DNA from 2 places in the Sphingopyxis sp. FD7 genome. Region 2 is predicted to be linked to the other one. Evidence: predicted binding sites of a transcription regulator. Region 2 holds the regulator's gene; the other holds the start of a gene.
The links. Region 2 encodes LexA, which represses DNA repair genes until DNA is damaged. Its sites were predicted from a motif close to GTTCCNCNCTTGTTCT; they were not measured.
Positions count from the first base shown of each region.

Region 1: the regulator LexA is predicted to act here: its motif matches at 2,673-2,688, upstream of SPYCA_RS05415 (PA0069 family radical SAM protein).

Region 1 is NZ_AP017898.1:1,156,648-1,160,829, reverse strand. Features, by position in the region: gene SPYCA_RS05430 (uracil-DNA glycosylase family protein) at 1-243, shown strand, start outside; gene SPYCA_RS05425 (lytic transglycosylase domain-containing protein) at 287-2,014, shown strand; gene moaB (molybdenum cofactor biosynthesis protein B) at 2,004-2,528, shown strand; gene SPYCA_RS05415 (PA0069 family radical SAM protein) at 2,712-3,800, shown strand; gene SPYCA_RS05410 (long-chain fatty acid--CoA ligase) at 3,797-4,182, opposite strand, start outside.
Region 2 is NZ_AP017898.1:1,993,486-1,997,667, forward strand. Features, by position in the region: gene mtgA (monofunctional biosynthetic peptidoglycan transglycosylase) at 1-355, shown strand, start outside; gene moaC (cyclic pyranopterin monophosphate synthase MoaC) at 531-1,004, shown strand; gene SPYCA_RS09410 (molybdopterin molybdotransferase MoeA) at 1,001-2,191, shown strand; gene lexA (transcriptional repressor LexA) at 2,266-2,949, shown strand; gene SPYCA_RS09420 (ComEC/Rec2 family competence protein) at 2,903-4,182, opposite strand, start outside.

The DNA.
Region 1 (4,182 bases), 840 kb from region 2:
CGATTGCTGTGGCACCATCTGCGCCTCGCCGCACCGCGGCGGCTGCTGCTGGTCGGCGGCGATATTCTCCGTATGACGACGGGGCTGTCGCTCCCCAACGCGCGCGGAAAGTCACTCGATCTTAACCAGGATGGCGGCAAGGTGGACACGGTAGCCGTCGCGCATCCCGCGATGCTGCTGGCCCGCCCCGCGCAGAAGGCAGCAGCGTGGGATAGCCTGAAACTGTTCAACTGGGGACGTTGACAGAATGCCGATTGTGACCCGAATCCTTTTATCCTGCGCGACCATGGCGCTCACGATCATCTCCGTTCCGGCGATTGCCGCCGATGCGGGCATGCCCGGCCTCACCGCTGCGCCTCAAACCGTCCCCGGCATCTTGTCGGCCAAGCAGAAGCAGCATTACGGGCAGATCCTGGCCGCGATCCGTGGCGAGCGGTGGACCGAGGCCAAGGCGCTTCTCGACAGTGCCGACGCCGATCCGCTCACCGATTTTCTGCGCGCCGAACTGCTCGTCGCCGCGAACAGCCCTCGCGCCGAAGTCGCCGACATCATGCCCATCCTTGCGCGTGCTCCATTTCTTCCGCAGGCGCCTCAACTTGCCCGCCTTGCGACAAGGCGCGGCGCGATCGACATTCCCGCGCTGCCCCCCGAAACGCGGCTCACCTGGGCCGGCAGCGCGCCGCGCCGCCTCGGCGCCGACGCGGTGAGCAGCGACCCGGTCGCCGCGGGCCTCGCGCGCACGATCCCCGACCGGATCAAGAATGACGACCCCGCGGGCGCCGAAGCGCTGCTCAACGCCGTCATCGACCAGCTGAGCCCCGCGGCGCGCGCCGAATGGCGGCAGAAGGTCGCCTGGTCCTATTATATCGAAAACGACGACGCCAATGCGCTCCGTCTCGCGCTTGCCTGCACCGCCGACGGCGGGCCCTGGGCGACGCAAGGCGCATGGGTTCAGGGCCTCGCCGCATGGCGGCTCCATGACTATCGCACCGCGCTCGCCGCCTTCGATCGCGTTTCAAAAGAAGCGCCCGACAGCGAGCTGCGCGCCGCGGCCTATTATTGGGCGGCGCGCGCGGCGGTCGCGGCGGGCGAACCGGCGGCGGTCCAGTCGCGACTGCGCGCCGCCGCAGCGAATGAGGAGACGCTTTACGGCCTGCTCGCGACCGAGACGCTCGGCGTTGCGCCAGTCAGCCAGCGCGAAACGCTCCGCGCCGATCGCAGCGCATGGCGCGCGCTCCAGGGGCTTCCCAATGTACGGCTCGCCATGGCGCTCGCCGAACTCGGCGAGGAAAATTACGCCGGCGAAGCGCTGCGCCACCAGGCCCGCATCGGCCATCCCGACCAGCACGACGCGCTCATCGCGATGGCGGGCGCACTCAGCCTGCCCGAAACGCAGCTCTATCTCGCGCACAACACGCCGCATGGCCGCAAGCCCGCAGCAACCGCGCGTTACCCGCAACCCAGATGGGAACCGAGCGGCGGCTGGCGCGTCGATCCCGCGCTCGTCTTTGCCCACACCCTTCAGGAGTCGCGTTTCCAGCGCGCCGCGGTGAGCAGCGCGGGCGCGACGGGGCTGATGCAGGTGCGCCCCGGCACTGCGCGCGATGTCGTGCGCTGGGAAGGTGCGGTTGCCGCGCTGGGTGACCTCAAGACACCGGCGGTAAACATGGACCTCGGACAGCGCTATCTCCAGTATCTGAGCCGCGAACCCGCTACCGGCGGCCTGCTGCCCAAGGTCATCGCCGCCTATAACGCCGGGCCCGCGCCCGTCGCGCGCTGGCAGAGCGAGATACGCGACAATGGCGACCCGCTGCTCTACATCGAATCGATCCCCTATTGGGAAACGCGCGGTTATGTCGGCATCGTGCTGCGCAATTACTGGATGTACGAAGCCCAGCAAGGCAAGCCGTCAGACAGCCGTGCCGCGCTCGCGCAGGGCAAATGGCCGCGCTTTCCCGATGGCAAAGATCGCACGCGCCTGACCTGGGCTGGCGGGCTCGCCGATGCCGATTGACGAAAGCCTGGCCTTCAAGCCTGTCCGCATCGCGCTGCTGACGATTTCGGACAGCCGCAGCGCCGGCGACGACCGGTCGGGCGACAAGCTGGAGGAACTGCTCACCGGCGCGGGGCATATTCTCGCCGCGCGCGCGATCATCAAGGACGAGACCGACCTCATCGTCTCGCGCCTCCACAACTGGATCGACGATCCCGATGTCGATGTCGTCATCACCACCGGCGGAACGGGTCTCACCGGCCGCGATGTGACGCCCGAGGCGCTGCATCGGCTCGACGGCAAGGATATTCCGGGCTTTGGCGAGCTGTTTCGCTGGCTGAGCTATCAGAAGATCGGCACGTCGACCATACAGTCGCGCGCATGCGCCGTCGTCGCGCGCGGCACCTATATCTTCGCGCTTCCCGGCTCGACCGGCGCCGTCACCGACGCGTGGGAAGGCATTTTGTCGAGTCAGCTCGACAGTCGGCACAAGCCCTGCAATTTCGTCGACCTGATGCCGCGATTGATGGAATGATCCCGCGGTTGTTTCCTTCGGGCGGCCGCGGATATCCATTTTTTGCCCTCTTCTTCGTGCCTTTGCGCCTTTGCGTGAGTCCCCGATAATCTCACGCAAAGGCGCGAAGAAGGACAGGGTGAACTTGCGCTGGCGACGACAAATGTTCTTTATTTGTTCCATCAACGGCGATAAACTCGCTCGGTGGAACCCGCCAAACCCCTGCCCCCGACCTCCGGTCGCGGCGCTCCCGCCAACCCGCGCCCGACGCGCACCGGCTCGCTCGATCGCGAGGCCGATGGCGACTGGCTCGACGCGGCGGAGGATGTGGACGGTGCCCCGCCGCCGCTCCGCACGACGGTGACGGTCGAGCATCCCAAAACGATCATTTCGCGCAACAAATCGCCCGACATCAGCTTCGACCGTTCGATCAATCCCTATCGCGGCTGTGAACATGGCTGCATCTATTGCTTCGCGCGCCCGACCCACGCCTTCCATGACCTGTCGCCCGGTCTCGACTTCGAAAGCCGCTTGTTCGCCAAGTCCGACGCGGCCACCCTGCTGCGCGCCGAGCTTGCAAAAAAGGGCTACGCCGCCGCCCCGCTCGCTATCGGCACCAACACCGACGGTTACCAGCCGATCGAGCGCGAATGGGGCATCACCCGCTCGGTGATCGAGGTGCTCGCCGAAACGCGCCATCCGCTGCTCATCACCACCAAGTCCGACCGGCTGCTGCGCGACATCGACCTGCTCGCGGCGATGGCGCGCGACAATCTGGTCGGCGTCGCGATCTCGGTCACGACGCTCGATGCCGCGCTTGCGCGCACCCTCGAACCGCGCGCGCCGCATCCGCGCCGCCGCCTCGCCGCGATCCGCAAGCTCATCGACGCGGGCGTGCCGACGCAGGTCAATATCTCGCCGATCATCCCCGCGATCACCGACCATGAGATAGAGGCGATCATGGCCGCGGCGGCGGACGCGGGTGCGATCCGCGCGTCCTATATATTGATGCGGCTGCCCTATGAGGTGGCTCCGCTTTTCCGCGCCTGGCTGGACGCGCATTACCCCGACCGCGCGGCCAAGGTGATGCACATGATGCAGGACATTCGCGGCGGGCGCGATAACGACCCCGACTTCTTCAGCCGCATGAAGGGGCAAGGCATCTGGCCGCAGCTGATCCGCCAGCGCATCAAACGCGCCGCCCGCGCGCATGGCATGGACCGCAGCTTTCCGCCACTGCGCAGCGACCTGTTCAGGCCGCCGGAGCGTAATGGTCAAATGGAGCTGTTCTAGGCCGCGGTGAGCGACCGCAGCTTATAATCCTTATAGTCATCGCGGATCTGGCGCTTCAAAATCTTGCCCGTGGCGGTGTGCGGCAGTTCGTCGACGAACACCACCTCGTCGGGCAGCCACCATTTGGCAACCTTGTCCTTCAGATAGTCGATGATCTCCGCCTCGCTGACCTCCGCGCCGGGTTTCCGTACGATCAGCAGGATCGGCCGTTCATCCCATTTCGGATGATAGACGCCGACCGCAGCCGCCTCCTGCACGCCGGGCGCGCCGACCGCGGCATTTTCCAGCTCGATCGAGCTGATCCATTCGCCGCCCGACTTGATGACATCCTTCGCGCGGTCAGTGATCTGCATCACGCCATCGGGGTGGAGCACCGATACGT
Region 2 (4,182 bases):
CTTTCTGTGGCAGGGCAGCGGCTGGACGCGCTATGTCCGCAAGGTGCCCGAAGTCTGGTTCACCTTCCTGATCGAGACGATCTGGGGCAAAAGGCGGATCATGGAGGTTTACCTCAACGTCGCCGAGACGGGGATCGGCACCTATGGCGTCGAGGCGGGGGCGCGGCGTTATTTCAAGAAGGGCGCGGCCAAGCTGACCCCGCGCGAGGCGGCGCGCATCGCCGCCATCCTGCCGCTGCCCCGGAAGCGCGAGGCGGTGAGCCCGTCGGGCTTCACGCGCCGCTATGGCAACACCATCGCCGCGCGCATCGGCCAGGTCCGGCGCGACGGGCTGGATGCGTGCGTTTACGATTAGGCGCCGGATGTCCGCTTCGGGGCGCGGAGCGGTCGGCACGGCCCCGGCGCAATCGGTCCAAAGGTCAGGAAAGGTCAGCCTTGTGCGGCTGGTGTGGGGTGGATTCCGGCCGTTCCCCGACAATTCCTCCTCTGTCCCCCTTGCCTTTCGCCTCGCCCCTTGCTTCGCTCCCCTTATGACCCTCAAACCGACTCATCTCGACGACAGCGGCGCCGCGCATATGGTCGATGTCGGCGCCAAGCCCGCGACGCAGCGTCGCGCCGTCGCCGGCGGACGCATCGCCATGTCGGCGGAGGCTCTCGAAGCCATCCGCGGCGGCAATGCGCCCAAGGGCGACGTGCTTTCCACCGCGCGTATCGCCGGCATCATGGCAGCCAAGCGCACCGCCGACCTCATCCCGCTCTGCCATCCGCTCGCGCTCACCAAGGTTGGCGTGGATTTCGCGTGGGAGGACAATGGCATCGCCGTCACGGCGGTCGCGCAGACGACCGGGCCAACCGGCGTCGAGATGGAGGCGCTGACCGCCGCGTCGGTCGCGTTGCTCACCCTCTATGACATGGCCAAGGCGCTCGACCGCGCGATGGTGATCGGCGACGTCCGCCTGCTCGAAAAGAGCGGCGGCCGCTCGGGCGACTGGCGCGCCGAATGAGCGCGCTCTTGCCCGTCGAGGAGGCGCAGGCGCGCCTGATCGGGCTGCGCGCGCCGCTCGCGGGCGAAACGGTCGCGCTTGCCGAAGCGCATGGCCGCTATCTCGCCGCCGACGTCCTCGCCGGGCGCGACCAGCCCGCGGCGCCGCTGTCGGCGATGGACGGCTATGCGATCCGCTTCGACGACCTGCCCGGCCCGTGGGCCGTGACCGGCGAGGTCGCCGCGGGTGCGGCGCCCGACCGCGCGGTCGGCGTCGGCGAGGCGCTGCGCATCTTCACCGGCGCGATCGTCCCGCCCGGCGCCGACACGGTGATCGTGCAGGAGGATGTCGCGCGCGAGGGCGACCGGCTGGTCCTGACCGGCGACGGTCCGGGGAGCCGCGGTCGCCACATCCGCGCGCGCGCCGCCGATTTCGCGGCCGGCGACGCGCTGCTCGCGGCGGGCTCATGGCTGACGCCCGGCGCCATCGCCACCGCGGCGATGAGCGGCGCGGGCACGCTTCCCGTCGGCGCCCGACCGCGCGTCGCGATCCTCACCACCGGCCACGAACTTGTGGCCCCAGGCCGCGCGCTCGGCCCCGGCCAGATCCCCGACAGCAACGGCGTGATGCTCGCCGCGATGCTCGCGGGCGAGGTCGCCGTGCCCGTGCAGCCGCTCCACGTCCGCGACGACCGCGCGGCGCTGGCAGGGGTTCTCAAGGATCTGGCGCGGCATCACGACGTCATCGTCACCGTCGGCGGCGCGTCGGTCGGCGATCATGACCATGTCCGCGGCGCGCTGGTTGATGCGGGCGGGCGGCTCGATTTCTGGAAGATCGCGATGAAGCCCGGCAAGCCGCTGATCGCCGGAACGCTGGGCGATGCGATCCTGCTCGGCCTGCCCGGCAATCCCTCGTCGGCCTTCGTCACCGCGACGCTGTTCCTACTCCCGCTCGTTCGTCATCTCGCGGGTGCGCGCGCACCCTTGCCGCCGGTGCAGCGCGCGCCGCTCGCCGCGCCGCTGGATGCGGGGGGAACGCGCCGCGACTATCTGCGCGCGCGGGTCGAGCGCGGGCTGCTCACCCCGCTCGTGGGGCAGGAAAGCGGCCGCACCCTCCCGCTCGCCGCGGCCAATGCGCTGCTGATCCGCGATATAGACGCCCCGGCGCGCAGCGCGGGCGATGCAGCGGACTATATCGCCATCGCTTGACAAGTTCTGCTTTGTTCCACTATCGTTCCCGCTATGTCCGGCCTGACGCTCCAGGCCTTCATGGAGAATGACCGATGTTGACCGCGAAGCAGCATGAACTGCTCCACTTCATCCAGCAGCGCCTCGACGCGAGCGGCATCTCGCCCTCGTTCGAGGAGATGAAGGAGGCGCTGGGCCTCAAGTCGAAATCGGGCATCCACCGTCTGATAAGCGCCCTGGAAGAAAGGGGCTTTCTCCGCCGCCTGCCCAATCGCGCGCGCGCGCTGGAGGTGCTGAAGCTGCCCGAAGCCGCGAAGTCCGTGGTGAACAACAATCGCGACAATGTCGTCGCGCTCCGCAAGACGCCCCCCGCACTCAAACCGATCGCCGCGAACGACATTATCGAAGTGCCGCTGCACGGCAGAATCGCCGCGGGTGTCCCGATCGAAGCGTTTGAGGACCATGAGCAGCTCGCCGTTCCCGCGGCGCTGCTCGGCGCGGGCGAACATTATGCGCTCGAAGTGTCGGGCGACTCGATGGTCGAGGCGGGCATTTTCGACGGCGACTATGCGCTGATCCAGAAAGCGGATACGGCGCGCGAGGGTGACATTGTCGTCGCGCTTGTCGACGGGCAGGATGCGACACTCAAATTTTTCCGCCGCGAAGGCAAGATGATCCGGCTCGATCCTGCGAACAGCGCCTATGAACCGCAACGCTACCCTGCCGAGCGCGTCATTGTGCAAGGGCGTCTGTCGGGATTGCTTCGTCGTTACCACTGACCTGCTGCGGGCGGCGCCACGGATGCTCGGCGCCGGATCGCAATGCGGCGACGGCTTTGGGCCGTTCGCCAAGATAGAGCGCGAGCCCGCCCGTTTCGGCGAGGCTGTCGCGCTCGATCGTCAGCCAGCGGCCGACGCATTCGCGCGGCAGCCAGCGGTCGCTGATGACAATATCGGCGGCGGCGCACGCCGCGGCCATGTCCGTGCCCTCGACCCGGTCGCGCCCGCGCGAGGCGAGGATGATGCGCCGCGCCGTCCCCGCGCCCTGCACCCAGCGGCAGAAATCGCGGTTGCACTCGACATGATCGAGATCGGCGAGCGTGGCGAGCGGGGCGTCGATTCCGGCGGCTTCGGCCATGCTGTCGCGGACATAGTCGCCCGCGCGATCGCGGAGCAGCGCGTAACCGCCGTCGGGCAGGGCCGCGGCGATGTGCCGTCCGTCGCCGGTGACCAGCAGGTCGGGGCGCGGCTGCGCAAACAGCACGGCGGCGCCCGCCGCGAGCGGAATCATCCCCCATCGGCGCCAGCGCGTCTTCCACAGCAATATCCACAGCCCGCCGAATAGCGCCAGGCCAAAGCCCCATGGCGGAAAGCTGGGCAGCGTCGTCACCGCCCCCGGCGCGCCCGAAACGGCGTGGGCGAGCGCAATCAGCAACCGCAGCGCCTGTTCGGCGACCCACCAGAAGGGCGCCCCAAGTCCGACGCTGTCGAACAGTAGCGCCAGTGCCTCGGCAGGCATGACGACAAAGGTTGTGAGCGGGATCGCGATGACATTGGCGAGCGCGCCGTACAGCCCCGCCTTGTGGAAATGGAAAAGCGCGATCGGCGTGAGCGCGACCTCGACGACGAGGCCCGTAATCAGCAAGCCGATGACGCCGCGCCCCAGGCGAAACGGCCACGATTCCTCACGGCGCGCGAGGAACGCCTGCATCGCCGGGCTTTCGTGGAGGGCGACGATCGCGGCGACCGCGGCAAAGCTCAGCTGGAAACTCGGCCCCGCCAGCGCCTCGGGCCGCCACAGGAGCACGATCAGCGCCCCCGCCGCGACGAGCCGCAAGGTCAGCGCCTCGCGTCCCATCAGGAAGGCGACGAGCACGAGCAACGCGGCGATGAACGAACGCAAGGTCGGCACTTCGGCCCCGGCGAGCCATGTATAACCCCCGCCCGCGAGCGCCCCCGCCGCCGCCGCGAGCGGCAAGACAAGGCCCGCGAGCGCGAGCCGCTGGCTCAGCG